Regions from separate parts of the Methylobacterium radiodurans genome, predicted to be linked through region 3. Evidence: predicted binding sites of a transcription regulator. Region 3 holds the regulator's gene; each other region holds the start of a gene.
What was found. The regulator LexA, encoded in region 3, represses DNA repair genes until DNA is damaged. The targets are predictions, from matches to a motif close to TGTTCNNNNTGTGTTCNG.

Region 1: parE (DNA topoisomerase IV subunit B) is a predicted target of LexA. The motif match lies at 1,362-1,379, and genes of this name have one in related genera.
Region 2: DK427_RS25480 (trna delta -isopentenylpyrophosphate transferase) is a predicted target of LexA. The motif match lies at 3,152-3,169, and genes of this name have one in related genera.
Region 4: DK427_RS08005 (LexA family protein) is a predicted target of LexA. The motif match lies at 1,076-1,093, and genes of this name have one in related genera.

What each region holds. Positions count from the first base shown of each region.
Region 1 is NZ_CP029551.1:5,323,456-5,327,834, forward strand. It holds gene DK427_RS24980 (PhoX family protein) at 1-1,236, shown strand, start outside; gene parE (DNA topoisomerase IV subunit B) at 1,462-3,519, shown strand; gene DK427_RS24990 (outer membrane protein) at 3,741-4,379, opposite strand, start outside.
Region 2 is NZ_CP029551.1:5,444,806-5,449,184, forward strand. It holds gene gyrA (DNA gyrase subunit A) at 1-1,961, opposite strand, end outside; gene DK427_RS25475 (hypothetical protein) at 2,095-2,391, opposite strand; gene DK427_RS25480 (trna delta -isopentenylpyrophosphate transferase) at 2,435-3,106, opposite strand; gene DK427_RS25485 (hypothetical protein) at 3,285-3,590, opposite strand; gene DK427_RS25490 (hypothetical protein) at 3,839-4,379, shown strand, end outside.
Region 3 is NZ_CP029551.1:1,268,456-1,272,834, forward strand. It holds gene gltX (glutamate--tRNA ligase) at 1-248, opposite strand, end outside; gene DK427_RS05625 (ComEC/Rec2 family competence protein) at 434-2,677, shown strand; gene lexA (transcriptional repressor LexA) at 2,684-3,409, opposite strand; gene DK427_RS05635 (molybdopterin molybdotransferase MoeA) at 3,527-4,379, opposite strand, start outside.
Region 4 is NZ_CP029551.1:1,759,437-1,763,815, reverse strand. It holds gene DK427_RS08020 (DUF4214 domain-containing protein) at 1-181, shown strand, start outside; gene DK427_RS08015 (hypothetical protein) at 473-724, opposite strand; gene DK427_RS08010 (DUF6894 family protein) at 740-988, opposite strand; gene DK427_RS08005 (LexA family protein) at 1,113-1,568, shown strand; gene DK427_RS08000 (Y-family DNA polymerase) at 1,565-2,854, shown strand; gene DK427_RS07995 (DMT family transporter) at 2,875-3,318, opposite strand; gene DK427_RS07990 (hypothetical protein) at 3,406-3,615, opposite strand; gene DK427_RS07985 (hypothetical protein) at 3,612-3,821, opposite strand; gene DK427_RS07980 (hypothetical protein) at 3,830-4,093, opposite strand; gene DK427_RS07975 (flagellar hook protein FlgE) at 4,240-4,379, shown strand, end outside.

The DNA.
Region 1 (4,379 bases), 1.5 Mb from region 3:
AACAACTGCGCGGGTGGCACCACGCCCTGGGGCACGTGGCTCACCTGCGAGGAGAACATCAACTACTATTTCGGCGGAAAGCTCGCCGCGGATTCGCCGGAGGCGCGCAATCACAAGCGCCTCGGCATGCCCGGCAACCTCTACGCCTGGGGCAAGTACCACGAGCGCTTCGATCTCGGGGCCGAGCCGAACGAGCCGAACCGCTTCGGCTGGGTGGTTGAGATCGACCCCTTCGACCCGGCCTCGGTGCCGAAGAAGCGCACCGCCATGGGCCGGTTCAAGCACGAGGGCGCGGCCGGTATCCTGGCGGCCGACGGGCGCTACGTCGTGTTCCAGGGCGACGACGAGCGCTTCGACTACGTCTACCGCTTCGTCACGGAGGCGAAGGTCGATCTGCAGGATAGGAGCGCCAACCGGGACATCCTCGACCGCGGCACGCTCTTCGTCGCCCGCTTCGACGCGGACGGGCGCGGCGCGTGGCTGCCGCTCGTCCACGGCCAGGGCCCGCTGACCCCCGAGAACGGCTTTCGCGATCAGGCAGACGTGCTGGTCGAGACGCGGCGCGCCGCCGACCTCCTCGGTGCCACCAAGATGGACCGGCCGGAGGATGTCGAGGCCAATCCGAAGACCGGCAAGGTCTACGTGATGCTGACCAACAATTCGAAGCGCAAGGCCGATCAGGTCGATGCCGCCAACCCGCGGCCCGACAACCGCTTCGGCCACATCGTGGAGCTTAGCCCGGACGGACGGGACTACGCCGCGCCGGGTTTTGCCTGGGAGGTGCTGGTCCGCTGCGGCGATCCGGCGATCGCGGCGGTCGGCGCCACCTTCTCGTCGGCGACGACAAGGGACGGCTGGTTCGGCATGCCGGACAATTGCTCGGTCGACGGCCAGGGCCGGCTCTGGGTCGCCACCGACGGCAATTCGGCTGGCCGCACGGGCCGCACCGACGGCATCTGGGCGATGGAGACGGAGGGGCCGGGGCGCGGCACGGGCAAGCACTTCTTCCAGGTGCCGACCGGCGCCGAGATGTGCGGGCCCTACTTCACGCCGGACGACACCACCTTCTTCGTGGCCGTCCAGCACCCCGGCGAGGCCGACGAGGAGGACCCGAAGGCCGAGCCCGCCACCTTCGAGCGGCCCGCGACCCGCTGGCCGGACTTCGACCCGAACCTGCCGCCGCGTCCAGCCGTCGTGGCGATCACCCGGCGCGGTGGCGGTCGCGTCGGCACCTGACGCCCTCGCGCCCCCGCCCCGCCGCGATCAGGCCTTCTTAACCAACCCCATCCCATGTCATGGGGTGACGTGCACCGCGCGGATCGGGATCCGATTCCGCCTCCCGCGGTGCGATGGCCCCTTTCTGTTTCCGGTTTGTTCCGGTACAGTCAGAGGATGAAGGCGAATGCTGCACGTTCTCCCACCGCGGCCGGTGCCGCCAAACCTGCATCGCGGAGCCGTCGCGTGAGCGATACCGCGCGCGATCTCTTCGCCGGGGGCAAGCCCCCGCTGCTGGGCCCGGCCGAGCGGCGCAAGCTCGAGGGCTCGGCCGCCGTGCCGCCGCTCGCCGCCGTGCAGGCGACCGAGGGCGGCTACGACGCCTCGGCCATCGAGGTGCTGGAGGGGCTGGAGCCGGTCCGTCGCCGGCCCGGCATGTATATCGGCGGCACCGACGAGCGGGCGCTGCACCACCTCTTCGCCGAGGTCATCGACAACTCGATGGACGAGGCGGTGGCGGGCCACGCCAGCTTCATCGAGGTGGAGCTGGAGGAGAGCGGGGCGCTCGTCGTCACCGACAACGGCCGCGGCATCCCGGTCGACCCGCACCCGAAATTCCCGGGCAAGTCCGCGCTCGAGGTCATCATGACCACGCTGCACGCGGGCGGCAAGTTCGACTCGAAGGTCTACGAAACCTCCGGCGGCCTGCACGGCGTCGGCATCTCGGTGGTGAACGCGCTCTCAGACCTCCTCGAGGTCGAGGTCGCCCGCAACCAGACCCTGTACCGCCAGAGCTTCTCGCGTGGCCTCCCCGTGAGTGCCCTGGAGCCGGTCGGCCGGGTGCAGAACCGGCGCGGCACGCGGGTGCGCTTTCACCCGGACGCGCAGATCTTCGGCTCGCTGAAGTTCGATCCGCGCCGCCTGTTCAAGATGGCGCGCTCCAAGGCCTACCTGTTCGGCGGCGTCGAGATCCGCTGGCGCTGTGCCCCCGCCCTGCTGGAGGGGCTGGCGGACGTGCCTCCGGAAGCCGTGCACCGCTTCCCCGGCGGCCTGCGGGATTACCTGGCCCGCGACATCGACGGCAAGGAGCTCGTCACCGACGCGATCTTCTCGGGCAAGGTGACGAAGCCGGGCTCCCACGGCTCGCTCGAATGGGCGGTGGCCTGGACGGTCGCGGACGACGGCGTCTCGCACTCCTACTGCAACACGATCCCGACGCCAGAGGGCGGCACGCACGAGTCGGGCCTGCGCGTCGCCCTGCTCCGGGGCCTGCGCGAGCACGCCGAGCGCGTGAACCAGGCCAAGCGCATGACGGCCGTGACCACCGACGACGTCATGGCGACCTGCGCCTCCATGCTCTCGGTCTTCATCCGCGAGCCGGAGTTCCAGGGCCAGACCAAGGACAAGCTTGCCACCGTGGAGGCCTCGCGCATCGTCGAGACGGCGATCCGCGACGCCTTCGACCACTGGCTCGCCGGCTCGCCGGCCCAGGCCAACAAGCTCCTCGATTGGGTGATCGACCGCGCCGAGGAGCGCCTGCGCCGACGCCAGGAGAAGGAGGTTGCGCGCAAGTCCGCCACCCGCAAGCTGCGCCTGCCCGGCAAGCTCGCCGACTGCTCGGCCGCGGGCACCGCGGGCTCGGAGATCTTCATCGTCGAGGGCGACTCGGCCGGCGGCTCGGCCAAGCAGGCGCGCGACAGGGCCACCCAGGCGATCCTGCCCTTGCGCGGCAAGATCCTGAACGTGGCATCCGCCAGTCGGGACAAGCTCGGCGCCAACCAGCTGATCTCGGACCTGACGCTGGCTCTGGGCTGCGGCACGGGCGCCAACTTCCGCGAGGCGGACCTGCGCTACGACAAGGTGATCATCATGACGGACGCCGACGTGGACGGCGCCCACATCGCCTCGCTCCTGATCACCTTCTTCTACCGGCAGATGCCCCGGCTCATCGACCGCGGGCACCTCTACCTCGCGATCCCGCCGCTCTACCGGCTGCAGCAGGGCACCAAGATCGCCTACGCGCGCGACGACGCGCACAAGGAGCAGTTGATCAAGACCCAGTTCAAGAATGGCAAGGTCGAGATCGGGCGCTTCAAGGGGCTCGGCGAGATGATGCCCGGGCAGCTGAAGGAGACCACCATGGACCCGAAGAAGCGCACGCTGCTCAGGGTCGCGGTGCTCGACGAGGCGCGGGAATCCACCGGCGACACGGTGGACCGGCTGATGGGAAACAAGCCCGAGGCCCGCTTCGCCTTCATCACCGAGCGGGCCGCCTTCGCGGAAGGCGCCGATCTCGACATCTGACGCCCAGTCGTCACGTCCCGCAGCGACGAAGCCCGGCCGAGAGGCCGGGCTTTGCTTTTTGGGCCGCCCCAACCCCTGTCCGAACCGCATGTGGACCGGCGGGGGACCGCAGTTGCCGCGAAGGACCGTGAGCGACTGCACCCGAAAATGCAGAAAGCCCGGCCGGAAGGCCGGGCTTTCGCGGTGAGCGGTCCGGGTCGCTGACGCGACCCGGATCGGTCTTAGTACGAGCCGAACTTGTAGTTCAGGCCGGCGCGGACGACGGCGAACTCGGTGTCGCGGCGGTTGTTGGTGACGCCCGAGACCAGGGCGACGCCGGGCGAGGCGACGGTGACGAGGCCGCCGGCCGGCGTGGTGGCGAAGGCGCCGATGTTGCGGTTGCCCTGGTCGAGGTTCACGTAGAGACCTTCCACCTTCAGCGTCACGGCCGAGGAGCGGAAGAAGTTCAGGAACGAGTCGGTGGGCAGGGCGTACTCGATGCCGCCGCCGACCGCGTAGCCGGTCTGGAACTCGTCGCGCGAGGAGTTCGGCAGGCCGAAGTCGCGGCCGCCGCCCGAGCCGTAGGCGAAGCCGCCCGTGGCGTACACGAGGGTGCGGTCGAAGGCGTAGCCGAGGCGGCCGCGCACGGTGCCGAAGTAGTCGAGGGTCGACAGGCCGTTCGGGTTGAACACGCCGACACCCGGCAGCAGGCCGGCGCCGGCCAGGGCGAAGCGGTTCCGCTCACGGCCGAAATCGACGTACTGCGCGTCGGCCTCGATGCCGAACACCACGCCCGAGCCGGGGGTCAGCTGCCAGTTGTAGCCGATCTGGCCGCCGCCGACGAAGCCGTCGGTGTTGGAGCGGTTGTTGCTGAAGCCGAG
Region 2 (4,379 bases), 1.4 Mb from region 3:
GCGAACATCACGTCGAGCGTCTCCCAGGAGGCCTCGTCCTCGGGGAGCGGCATGATCGTTGTGATGCGCTCGCCCTCCTGCTGCAGTTGCAGGATGTTGACGAGCGCCTTGCCGCGGGCGTTCGGGGCGGCGACCGGCAGGCGCCAGACCTTCTCCTTGTAGGCCTGGCCCTGGTCGGAGAAGAACAGCACCGGCGTGTGGGTGTTGGCGACGAACAGCCGGGTGACGAAATCCTCGTCGCGGGTGCTCATCCCCGAGCGGCCCTTGCCGCCGCGGCGCTGCGACCGGTAGGTCGAGAGCGGCACGCGCTTGACGTAGCCGGCGTGGCTGACGGTCACCACCATGTCCTCGCGGGCGATCAGATCCTCGTCCTCGACGTTCGAGTCGAAGTCGACGATCTCGGTCCGGCGCGGCGTGGCGAACTGAGCGCGCACCTCGGCGAGTTCCTGTTTCACGATGCCCTGGATGCGGGCGCGCGAGCGCAGGATGTCGAGGTAGTCGGCGATCTCGTCGGCGAGCGTCTTCAACTCGTCCCCGACCTCGTCGCGGCCGAGCGCGGTGAGCCGCTGCAGGCGCAGATCCAGGATGGCGCGGGCCTGGGTCTCGGAGAGCCGGTAGGTGCCGTCCTCGGAGACGCGGTGGCGCGGGTCGTCCACGAGCGCGATCAGCGGCGCGATGTCGTGGGCCGGCCAGTCGCGGCCCATCAACGCCTCGCGGGCGGCGTTCGGATCCGGCGCGGTGCGGATCAGGCGAATCACCTCGTCGATGTTGGCGACCGCGATGGCGAGGCCGCACAACACGTGGGCGCGCTCTCTAGCCTTGCCGAGCAGGAACTTGGTGCGCCGGGAGACGACCTCCTCGCGGAAATCGTTGAAGGCCTGGAGCAGGTCCTTCAGGTTCATCAGCTCGGGGCGGCCGCCGTTCAGCGCCACCATGTTGCAGCCGAAGGAGGATTGCAGCGGCGTGTAGCGGTAGAGCTGGTTCAGCACGACGTCGGCCATCGCGTCGCGCTTGATCTCGACCACGATCCGCATGCCGGAGCGGTCGGACTCGTCGCGCAGGTCCGAGATGCCCTCGACGCGCTTCTCCTTCACCAGCTCGGCGATCTTCTCGATCAAGGTCGCCTTGTTCACCTGGAACGGGATCTCGGTGAAGATCAGGGCCTCGCGCTCCTTGCGCAGCTCCTCGACGTGGGACTTCGCCCGCATGATGATGGAGCCGCGGCCGGTGTTGTAGGCTTGGCGCGTGCCGGCGCGACCGAGGATCAGGCCGCCGGTCGGGAAGTCGGGACCGGGCACGATCTCGATGAGTTGCTCGATCGTCAGCCCCGGATCGTCGATGAGCGCGACGCAGGCGTCGATCAGCTCGCCGAGATTGTGCGGCGGGATGTTGGTCGCCATGCCGACCGCGATGCCGCCCGCGCCGTTGGCGAGCAGGTTCGGGAAGCGCGCCGGCAGGACGGTCGGCTCTTCGCGCGACTCGTCGTAGTTCGGGCCGAAATCGACGGTGTTCTTGTCGATGTCGGTGAGCAGCGCGGTCGCGGGCTTGGCCAGCCTCGACTCGGTGTAGCGCATGGCCGCCGGCGGATCGCCGTCGACCGAGCCGAAATTGCCCTGCCCGTCGATGAGCATCAGGCGCATGGAGAAGTCCTGCGCCATCCGCACGAGGGCGTCGTAGATCGATTGGTCGCCGTGCGGGTGGTAGAGACCGATCACGTCGCCGACGATGCGCGCCGACTTGACGTATTTGCGCTCCGGCAGGTGCCCCGACTCGAAGGCCGAGTAGAGGATGCGCCGGTGCACGGGCTTGAGCCCGTCGCGCGCGTCGGGGAGCGCGCGGCTCACGATCACGCTCATCGCGTAATCGAGGTAGGAGCGGCGCATCTCGTCGGTGATGGAGACGGGGCGGATGTCGGTGGCGGGCGGCGGCGCGCCGGCCCCCGGATCGTTGGTCTCGGCCAAAGAGCTACCTGTCCAGAACGCGGAGCACGAGGCTCCTCGGGATCGCGTCGCGCCCGCCCGGACGGGGGCGCGGGAAGATCCGTGATATCAAATGGTTAAATAAGGCTCACGGAGCCCCCGCGCAAGCGCGGCTTCAGGCGGCGAGCGGCATCGCCGCCCCACTCGAACTCCCTCTGATCCCGAGGAAATCCTCGACCGCCGCGAGGTCCGGAAAGCTCATGAACTCGGGCCGCAGCGGCGCCGGCAGCCCCTCGAAGCCGAGGCCCGGGAAAGCATCGGGATTCGGGTAGAGCTGCCAGGGCGCGCCCGCTTCCGCGGGCTGGAACAGCATCGCCACCTTGCGGCGGCCGAGCTTGACCAGCCGGGTCGGGCTGTAGCTCAGGGTCTCGATCGCGTAGCGGTCCTGACGACGGTCGGCGGCGCGGCGCATCGGGTGCTCCTCTTGTGCGAAATCGGGTTTCGGGAAGACGGGATCAGGCGGCGCGGCGGCCCTTGGTGCCGGGCCAGCCCAGCGCCACGAGGCGGGCCTTGGCGTAGTCGCGCACCTCGTCGCGGGTGCCCTGCGGCATGCCGGCGAGGATCTGTTGCGTCTCGCCGGCCAGCATCAGGTCGGTGACGGCGTTGATGGTGTCGGTGGCGTCGATCGCCCGCTTCAGGTCGGCCTCGGCCTCCGTCACCTCGTCGAAGGCAGGGGCCTCGAAATCGTCGCCGACCACCTGCACCTCGGCGAGCCGCCCGCCGCGGAACTCGTCGGCCTCCTCCTCGGAATAGACGAGGCCGTGCAGCTCGATCAGCTTGAGGATGACGCGGTCCTTCCCCCGCTTCTCGGCCATGGCGTAGACGTAGGCGGCCTGCTTGCCCGAGACGCGGTAGTTCACGTTCACCAGCGCCTCGCCGATCGACCACTCGACCCGCTCGGTCCCGGCCTTGGCGCCCGGCAGGCGCCCGGTGACCAGCACAACCGCCTCGTCGCGCTCGGCGCGAATGATCGTCGGCGGGTCGAAGCGGATGCCCGCCTGCGCGGCGATGCGCTCCAATGTCTTGTGGTAGATCACCGCCGTGCCCTGCACCCGCCAGACGTTGCCGGCGAAGGGCTCGCCGTAGCGCACCAGAGTGTCGGCGATCTGCTTGTCGGCGGTTCGCATGGGCTCTCACCTCGGGGCCGGCCACGCCGCGGAAGCGTGGCCATATGTTCCTCTTTTGTTCTCACCGTTATGGGGTGTTATCCACAGGCTTGCAAGGGGCTCCGCGGGCGCGTTGCGAGCGTCTCCGCACGGGTGCGGCGGCCGCAGGACCCCGGCCGCACGCTCGGAGGCCGGCCCGCTAGTTCTGCCCGTCGCGGCCCATGTGCAGTGAGACGCAGGTCCGCACGAGGTCGCCCCGAGTCAGCCCCTTCGTGTCGCCGACATTGGCCGTCTCCTCCAGGCAGCGCATGAAGTAGTGGTTGCTGAGGTCGGGGGAGAGCTGCGTCATCGACTTGCCCATCCGGTTGGTGAAGTCGATCTTCTCCTCCATGCCGGCCCGTGGCCAGAGCGAGGCCTTGTCGTCGAGCTTGAGCCGGGCGGCCGCTTGAGCGGCGACCGGGAGCATCGCGGCCGCGACGAGAACAGAGCGAAACAGGCACTTCATCAGTCGTCCTCCAATCTTCTTATGTTCTTATTCACCATTTTCGCACGTCGGCGGCGCGTGAATACATAGCCTCGCCGACGCCGCGGTAAATATGGACGCGAGCACGGGCGGGGTCCGCGCCGGGCGGCGTAACCCGGAAGAGGGCTTCATCCCGCAACCCGTCCGGGCGTATGCGGGCATACACTTGCCAGCGCGCGGCCAGCGACATACTTTGCGATGCAAAGCAGGCCGCACCGGGGGTATGGCTCATGCGCGACCTCGACAGGGCTCTGGCGGACATCGTGGCGATCCGCAGCCAGCTCGCGCGCGAGGAGGCCTTCCGCGGCCTCGGCGCCGCGACCGTGGCGGCGACAGGGTTCGTCGCCCTGCTGGTGGCGGGCGCCCAGGCTCTCTGGCTCGGCGATCCGGATGCCCGGCCTCTGATGTTCTTCACCATCTGGGTCGGCGCGGCGCTCGTCGCCTTCGCGCTCGTCGGCATCGAGACGGTGCGGCGCTCGCGCCGGATCCATTCGGGTCTCGCCGACGCGATGATCTGGAACGCCATCGAGGTGTTCCTGCCGACTGCCGGTGCCGGCGCCTGCCTGGGCTTGGTGATCGGGCGCTTCGCGCCGGAGGCGGCCTGGATGCTGCCGGGCCTCTGGCAGGTGCTCACGGGGCTCGGCCTGTTCGCCTCCGCCCGGATCCTGCCGCGCAGCGTGCAGAGCGTGGCGGCGTGGTACCTGCTCGCCGGCCTCGGCGGGCTCGCGCTCGCCAGCACCAGCCACGCCCTCTCCCCCTGGCTGATGGGCC
Region 3 (4,379 bases):
CGGTCGGCGCGGGCGAACTGGAACACCACGTCCCCGTCCCAATCGAGACCGAGCCAGCGCATCCCGTCGAGGATCGCGTCGATCGCCCCTTGGGTCGAGCGCTCGCGGTCGGTGTCCTCGATGCGCAGCAGCATCCGGCCGCCGTGATGGCGTGCGTAGAGCCAGTTGAACAGCGCGGTGCGGGCGCCCCCGATATGGAGGTAGCCCGTGGGCGAGGGCGCGAAGCGCGTGACGACGGGTGACGACATCGATCTCGGGGTGCAGGTGCGGCGCGCGGAGCCTTGGGAGACGCGCGGGCTCGCGGGCGAACGGGAATAGGGCGGCCGGCCCTGTGGGGCGCGGCGGCAGTGGCTGTAGCATGGCCCCGCCGATGCGTTAAGAAAGCGTTGACGCCGCGTGAATGTTCACGACGCGCTGACGGACGGCCCGGATCATGGAGCGGATCGGCGCGCGGGGAAGCGGCGGGAACCTCGTGCTCGGCGTCCCGCTGCGTCGCGCGCCCGGGCTCGTCCTGCCGGCGCTCCGCGGCTGGGTCGGCGGCTGCCTCGCCGCGGAGGCCGCGCAGCGGCGGCTGTTCCCCTGGCTCGCCGTCGCCTTCGGGGCCGGCATCCTCCTGTTCTTCGGTCTGGCGGACGGCGCGCCCGCTCTCGCGGCGCCGCTCGGCGCGGCCGCCCTCTGCCTCGGGCTGACACCCCGGCTCGGCACCCGGCCCGCCGTCCTGGCTCTCGCGCTCGCGTTGGCGGCGGCCCTCCTCGGCTTCGCGGCCGCGGCCTGGCGCGTCTCGCGGGTCGCGGGGCCGGTCCTCGCCCGCACCACCATCGCGCCGCTCGCCGGCCTCGTCGAATCCCTGGAGGAGCGCGAGGAGGGCGCCCGGCTGGTGATCCGGGTCACCCGCTTCGGCGCGCTGACCCCGGAGGAGACCCCGCGGCGGGTGCGGGTGTCGTTCAAGAAGGCGCCGCCCGTGACGCCCGGCGACGCGATCGAGGCGACCGCGCGCCTGCTGCCTCCGCCGGAGGCCGCCCGGCCCGGCGGCTACGACTTCGCCCGCGACGCATGGTTTCGCGGCATCGGCGCGGTGGGCTCACTGACCGGCAAGATCGTGGTGCGCTCACCCGCCGAGGCGCCGGGCCTGTCCGCGCGTCTCACCGCCCTCGTGGACGCGGCGCGCAATGCCCTCACCCGGCGCATCGCCGAGGCGACCGGCGGACAGGCCGGTGCGGTCGCCGCCGCCCTCGTCACCGGCAAGCGCGGGCTGATCGCGCCCGCCACCAGCGAGACCCTGCGGGCGGCGGGGATCTACCACGTCGTCTCGATCTCCGGTCTCCACATGGTGCTGGCGGCGGGCGTGGTGTTCTGGCTGATCCGGGCGGGACTGGCGCTGGTGCCGCACCTCGCCCTGTTCTGGCCGATCAAGAAGATCGCGGCGGCCGTCGCGATGCTCGGCGTCACCGCCTACTGCGTCTTCTCCGGCTGGGACGTCGCGGCCGAGCGCGCGCTCGTGATGACGCTGATCATGCTGGGCGCGATCCTCGTGGACCGCCCGGCGCTCTCGATGCGCAACCTCGCGCTGGCGGCCCTCGTCGCGCTCGCCCGCGAGCCCGAGGCGCTCCTCGGCCCGAGCTTCCAGATGTCGTTCGGGGCGGTGGCCGGGCTGATCGCCTGCGCGCGGCTCGTCGGCGGCGGGCTGTTCCGGCAGGAGGGGGCGGGGCGGATCGGTCGGCTCTACGGCGCGGTGCTCGCCGCGGTGGTCGGCACGCTCGCCACGACCCTGGTGGCCCAGATCGCCACAGCCCCCTTCGCGACCTACCATTTCCAGACCGTGCAGCCCTTCGGGCTCCTCGGCAACGCGCTGACCCTGCCGCTGGTCTCGCTCGCGGTGATGCCGGCGGCCGTGCTCGGCATCCTGGCCTACCCCTTCGCCCTCGACCTGCCGGTCTGGTGGCTGATGGGGCAGGCGGTGCGGGGGATGCTGGCGATCTCCGGGTGGATCGAGGGATTCGGCGGCGCAACGCTCGTCGTGCCGGCCTTCGGCAGCGCGGCGCTCGGGCTCTTCGCCGCCGCGCTTCTGCTGGCGACGCTGCCGGCCTCGGGCCTGCGCTGGCTCGCGCTCCTGCCGGGCGCCTGCGGGCTCGCGCTCGCCGCCGCGCCGGAGCGCCACGACCTCTACGTCGACCGGCAGGGCGGCGGGGCGGCTCTGCGCGGCGCGGACGGTCGGCTGATCACCCTCGGGCGCCCCTCGGGCTTCGTGCTGGAGCAGTGGCTGAAGGCGGACGGTGACGGGCGCAAACCCGCGGATCTGGGCGGCGGCACCTGCGACCGGCTCGGCTGCGTCGGTCACCTCGCGGACGGGCGGGCGGTCGCCCTCGTGCGCGACCGGCGCGCCTTCGCCGAGGATTGCGCCCGCGCCGCGGTGATCGTCACGGGGCTCGGCGCGCCGCCCGGATGTGCCGCCACTGTCGTGATCGATCGGGCCTATCTCACCCGGTACGGGGCGACTGCGCTGCGGGTGATGCCGGACGGTACGCTCGTCCTCCTTCACGCCCGGGATCCCGCCCGGTCCGCGCCCTGGTCGCCGGTCGCCCGACCGCCGCCGCAAACAGAGAAGGCTCCGCAGCCGGCAGCCGCGGAGCCTTCCCGGGACGAGCCGCCCGGTGTGCCGGACGATTCCGAGCCGTAGCGCCGGTCAGTAGCGGCGCACGAGGCTGACCAGCCGGCCCTGGATCTGCACCCGGTCGGGGCCGAGCACGCGGGTCTCGTAGGCCGGGTTGGCGGCCTCAAGCGCGATCGATGAGCCGCGCTTGCGCAGCCGCTTGAGCGTCGCCTCCTCGTCGTCGATCAGCGCCACGATGATGTCGCCGGTGTTGGCCGTGTCCTGCTTGCGGATCACCACGAGGTCGCCGTCGAGGATGCCGGCCTCGACCATCGAGTCGCCGCGCACCTCCAGGGCGTAGTGCTCGCCGCCCGCCAGGAAGTCCGGCGACAGGGTGATGGCCGAGCTCTGGTTCTGGATCGCCGAGATCGGCGTACCGGCGGCGATCCGGCCCATGACCGGGATCGAGACGGCGCGGCCCTGCTCGTCGGTGAACTGGGTCGTGGTGGGCCGGGGCGGCACCGCCTTGGCCCGGCCACCCTCGACCACGCTCGGGGTGAAGCGGCGCGGCTCGGGCGCGGCGGCGGCGGTCGCCGGTCCGAGGCTCTCGGGCAGGCGGATCACCTCGATGGCGCGCGCCCGGTTCGGCAGGCGGCGCAGGAAGCCGCGCTCCTCCAGGGCCGTGATCAGCCGGTGGATGCCCGACTTCGACTTGAGGTCGAGCGCGTCCTTCATCTCGTCGAAGGAGGGCGGCACGCCGCTCTCGCGCATCCGCTGCTGGATGAAGCGCAGGAGATCCAGCTGTTTACGCGTCAGCATCGGGCGGCACTCGCATTCGGGACAGGCAGAATCGCGGCTTCGGAAACAAACCACGAACACGTTAAACGTTCCGCAAGTGTTCCGCAAGCGGGTGCTCCGAAAGCGCCCGCACGCGCGTCAGATCAGCCGGCGGTCGAGACGTATGATGCGGCAGGGATCGCCCGCCCGCGCGGGTGGGGCGTGCGGCTCGCGGATCAGCAGGGCCTCGGCCTGGCCGAGCACCGCGAGCATCGAGGAATCCTGGCGCCGCTCCGGCGTCGCCTCCGGCAGGCGGTCGGACGCGGTGCGCAGGGTCGCCCGCATGTAGTCCTGGCGGCCGTCATTGGCCTCGAGGTCGCGGCCGAGGGTCGCCGGCTCGCTGCGGTCCTCGCCCGCACGCGGGTCGCCGAGCAGGGCGCGGACCGCCGGCAGGACGAAGAGCAGCCCGCAGACGATCGAGGAGACCGGGTTGCCGGGCAGCCCGATCACCAGCATGGGCCCGAGCCGGCCGTGCATCAGCGGCTTGCCGGGGCGGAGCGCCACGCGCCAGAAGCCGAGTTCCAGGCCCTCCCTGGCCAGCGCCGCCTGGACGAGGTCGTGGTCGCCGACCGAGGCGCCGCCGAGCGTCACCAGGAGGTCGGCCCGGGCCTCGCGCGCGCGCCGGAAGGCGTCCTCAAGGGCGGCGTGGTCGTCGCGCACGACGCCGAGGTCGATCGCCTCGCCGCCGGCCTCTCCGACGAGGGCGGAGAGCGCGAAGGTGTTCGAGGCGACGATCTGGTCCCAGGCCGGCGGCTCGCCCGGCAGGACCAGCTCATCGCCGGTCGCCAGGATCGCGACGCGGGGACGGCGCCGCATGCCGAGAACCGGGTGCCCGGCGGCGGCGGCGAGCGCGATGCGGCGCGCGTCGAGGGTCTCGCCCGCCCGCAGGAGCGTGTCGCCGGCCGAGAAGTCGAGCCCGGCGCGGCGGACGAAGCGGTCGGGCACGACCGGC
Region 4 (4,379 bases), 490 kb from region 3:
CAACGTCCTCAAGCGAGCCCCGGATGCTGGCGGCCTAGCCTTCTGGCTAGGCCATCTCGCAGATCGCTCTTTCGATAGAGCAACCGTTCTTGCCGGTTTCTCGGAAAGTCCGGAAAACCATGCGAGAGTGGACCCAACGTTGACGTCCGGTATCCAGCTCGATTACAGTGTCTTCTGGTGATAAAACCCAAATAACGACTGATATAAATAATCATGCCTGCTCGGCGTAACGCCATGGCGGGCAATTCCATCTGCCTTGTTCGGGTTGTTTTCTCGCTGTGTCCTTTTGGGCCTCGGCCGGGCGCCTCCGAAGCAGGGTGCCGAAGCGCGCCAGGATGAGCCGGCGCTCGCGATAGGTTGGCGCGTCGTAGTCCGAGCGCCACGCGGCCAGGGTCTCTTCCAAGGTGCGGCCGCGCAGGTAGCCCTCCGCGGTCGCACGCCGCCTTTCGTCTGGCTCCCCCACGACGCCCCCTCAGCTCTGCAGGCTCTCGGCGAAATCGTCCGGCACCTCGCCGAACTGCCCGAGGATTGTCGCGCTCTCCAGTTCGCCCGTCTCGTCGTCGGCTACGATCCGGATGGCGGCCGTGCCGGGCATCCGGGCTGACATGGCTTGCGCCTTCTTCAGCGCTCCGCTCTCGGTCGAGGCGAGCTCCGGCCGGTCCGGCTTCAGCCGCTTCCGGTGGATGCTGAAGGTCTGCACCATGAAGCTCGTCTTCAGGGCCATGCTCTGGGTCCTCTCTCAGGCCGCCCGCAGTGCGGGGCCAGCTTCCGTGAACTTCAGGGTGAGCACGTGGCGGCCCGCGCCGTCGTGCACGTCCACGATCCAGGCCGACCAGTCGAGCCGGCCGGCCACCCGGTCCATGATCGCGCGCGCTGCCCGTGCGGCTTCCGCGCGCAGGTCGTCGCGGGCACGCAGGTACCGGCCTGCGTGATCGAGCACCGCGTGCTCGCCGTCGGTACAATGGAAGCGGTAAGTGCCGGGCTGCATTCGCCTTTCGCCTCATCATCCACACGTCTTCACAACCGCAGCGGAATCTGCGCGCGCTCGGATTGTGCTGCGTCGGCCAGCCGTGCTTGTTCTCTAAACGTTCTAGCAGGGGTGAGGCGCTGGCGTGAGTCTGCATCGGGTCGCAGAACTGCCGGACGACGGGTTGTCCACGGTGCGCGTGCCGCTGCTGGGACAGCGGCTCTGCGCCGGCTTCCCCTCGCCCGCCGACGACTTCATGGAGGGGGCGATCGAGCTGCCGCGCTGGCTGGTACCGAACCCACCCGCCACCTTCCTCTGGCAGATCAGCGGCGAGTCGATGCGCGGCGCCGGCATCTTCGACCGCGACCTCGCCTGTGTCGATCGCAGCCTGAAGGCGGGGCACGACAGCGTGGTGGTCGCGGTGGTCGCCGGGCAGATGTCGATCAAGCGGCTCGTCATCGAGGGCAACCGCGCGCGCCTCGCCTTTGACAACCCGGACCTGCCCGCCTTCGCGGTCGAGGATCTCGAGGAGGCTGCGATCTGGGGCGTGGTGCGCTTCACGATCCGCTGGCACTTGATCCGCGGGCGGCTCGGCCGATGAGCCGTGCCCTGGCGCTGATCGACGGCAACTCGTTCTACTGCTCGTGCGAGCGCGTGTTCGACCCGAAGCTCGCGGGCGTGCCCGTCATCGTGCTCTCCAACAACGACGGCTGCGCCATCGCCCGCACGGCCGAGGCCAAGGCGCTCGGCATCCGCATGGGCGAGCCCTTCTTCAAGATCCGGGAGATGTGCCGGGCCCAAGGCGTGCGGGTGTTCTCCTCGAACTATACGCTCTACGGCGACATGAGCGCCCGCACCAATGCGGTGTACCGGGACTTCTCACCCCGGGTGGAGATCTACTCGATCGACGAGAGCTTCCTCGATCTCTCCGATGTGCGAGCGGACCGGCGTGTCGAACTCGCCCGCGACCTGCGCGCCACCGTGCGCGCCTGGACCGGCATCCCGACCTGCGTCGGCATCGGCCCGACAAAGACGCTGGCCAAGCTCGCCAACCACATCGCCAAGACGGTGCCGGACCTGCAGGGCGTGTGCGATCTCACCGACCCAGTAGCCTACGATCACTGGCTCTGCCGGATCGGCGTCGAGGAAGTGTGGGGCATCGGCCGGGCCTCGCTGGTGAAGCTACAGGCGCTTGGCGTGGACACGGCGGCGGACCTGCGCGACCTCGACCCGCGGCCGGTGCGCAAGGCCATGACGGTGGTGGGCGAGCGCATCATCCACGAGCTGCGCGGGCTGGCCTGCCTGCCGCTCGAGCTGATGCCGGCCCAGCGCAAGGGCTGCGCCGTCACCCGCTCGTTCTCGCGCCGGATCACCGACCGGACCGAACTGGAGCAGGCGGTCTCGACGCATGCCACGCGCCTGGGTGAGAAGCTGCGCCGGGGCGGGCTCGCGACCAACCACGTCAGCGTCTTCTATCACACCAGCGAGCACGACCGCGGCGACCCGATGCGCTCGGTGTCCACCACCGTGACGCTGCCGGAGGCGACGAGCGACACGCTGGCGCTGATCAAGGCGGCGCTGCTGGGCGTCGCCAAGACCTGGCGCGAGCCAGGCGAGCGGCCCTGGCGCTATGCGAAGGCCGGGGTGATCACCACGGACCTGATGCGGCTGGAGGACAGCCCGCGGGCGCTGATCGGGCAGATGGACCGGGAGCGCTCCGGGCCGCTGATGGCGGCGATCGACGCCTGCAACGCGCGCTGGGGCGCAGGCGCCGTCGTGCCAGCGCGGGCCGGCGTGCTGGAGAAGCGGGACTGGAGCACGAAGTTTGAGATGCGGACCCCGCGCTACACCACGCAGGTGAGCGAGCTACCGGTCGCGGTGGCTTGAGCCTGGGGCGTAGGAGGCCGTCAGGATCTGGCAATCAGCGCGACCCCGCCAATCATCAGCAACCCGCCGAGGATGCGCGGAAGATTCGCGCTGTGCTGCTCGAAGCCGACCCAGCCGAAATGGTCGAGCGCAATTGAGGTGACGACACCGGCCGTCACCAACAGACCTGTGAACGCAGCCGCTCCGACCGTCTGCGCGACCAGAAGTTGTGTGGCGACGATGCCGCCTCCCAGAACGCCGCCGAACCACGCCCACCAGGGTATACGTGCCGCCTCCTCGTAGGTCGGCAGCGCGAGGCGACCCGACACCAAGCCGGCAACCAAGACCGTCAGGAAAGTCCCAAGGCCCACGACCAACCCGGCCGTGAGCGGCTGGGGAAGACCTTTGGCCAGCGCACCGTTCTGTCCTGGCTGGATCGCGTTGGCGATCCCTGCGAGGAGGACGATGGCGTAGAGATACCACATGTTGGGATCCGATCCGCACGACCACTTGCGGTAGAACGTGCGAATGGGTCCTCTGCCGCAAAGCGCCTCCGTGACGGATTGCCCGCCTCACGGCCAGCCGAACACCGCTCGCGACAGCCCGGCGAGGATCACGGCCCAGAGCGCCAGGCCGAGCGCGAGAGCGACCGCGAGTTGCAGCCATGTCGAGCGCGGACGGGTAAGACGACGAGGCTTCGCCGCTTCACGCGCATCAGCTTCGCGCAACGCGGCCTCGAACTGGTCGGCCGGCGTCGGCTTGTGGAACTCAGGCGGGATCACGCCTGGCTCAGGAGCGTGACGGCCGCCGTGATCTTGCCACCGCGGTCCTGCTGAACGGTGACGGTCCAGGGCCCGTCTTGCGTGACGACCTCGCCTACGATGCCGTGGCCGGACACGCGCTCGCCCACCGCGAACATGAACCGTGGCGGCAGTCCCGGCGCCGGGGTCATCTCGTCAACGGCCTCATCCTTCTTCGCCTTCGCCATGGTGCTCCTCACGCCTTCTCAGGCCGCCCCATCAGGATCGCGGTGCGCGCCATCGTGCGCCGCCACCCGGGCTTGGCCTCGGGATCGGCCAGAGCCTTCGCGGACGGCTCGTGCGCCTCGATGGCCGCGGCGAGGTCAAGCAGGTAGCCGCCGCCGATCGGGTACTGGCCCGTTTCCGGCTTCGCCAGCACCGCGTCGACCGCGGCGTTGATTTCGTCGTCGGTGACCTCGGCGGCCTTGCGGAGTTCGCCCGTGGTCTTGGGATCAGCCATACGATCTGACTAGCAGGCGCTCGGATTGATGACCACGTACGCCTTTCACCACGGCAGGACCAACCTAAGGGCGGGCAGCGGCACAGCCTGGCACAAGCTACCGGAGGCTGTGTGCAGCTGCCACGCGTGTCCAACGGGTTCCAAGTATGAGTCTCACCGGCGTGCTCCGCACCGGCGTCTCGGGCATGAACGCCCAGACCAACCGCATCTCGACGGTGGCGGAGAACATCCAGAACGCCTCGACCACGGGCTACAAGCGCACCGCGACGGAGTTCTCGTCGCTGCT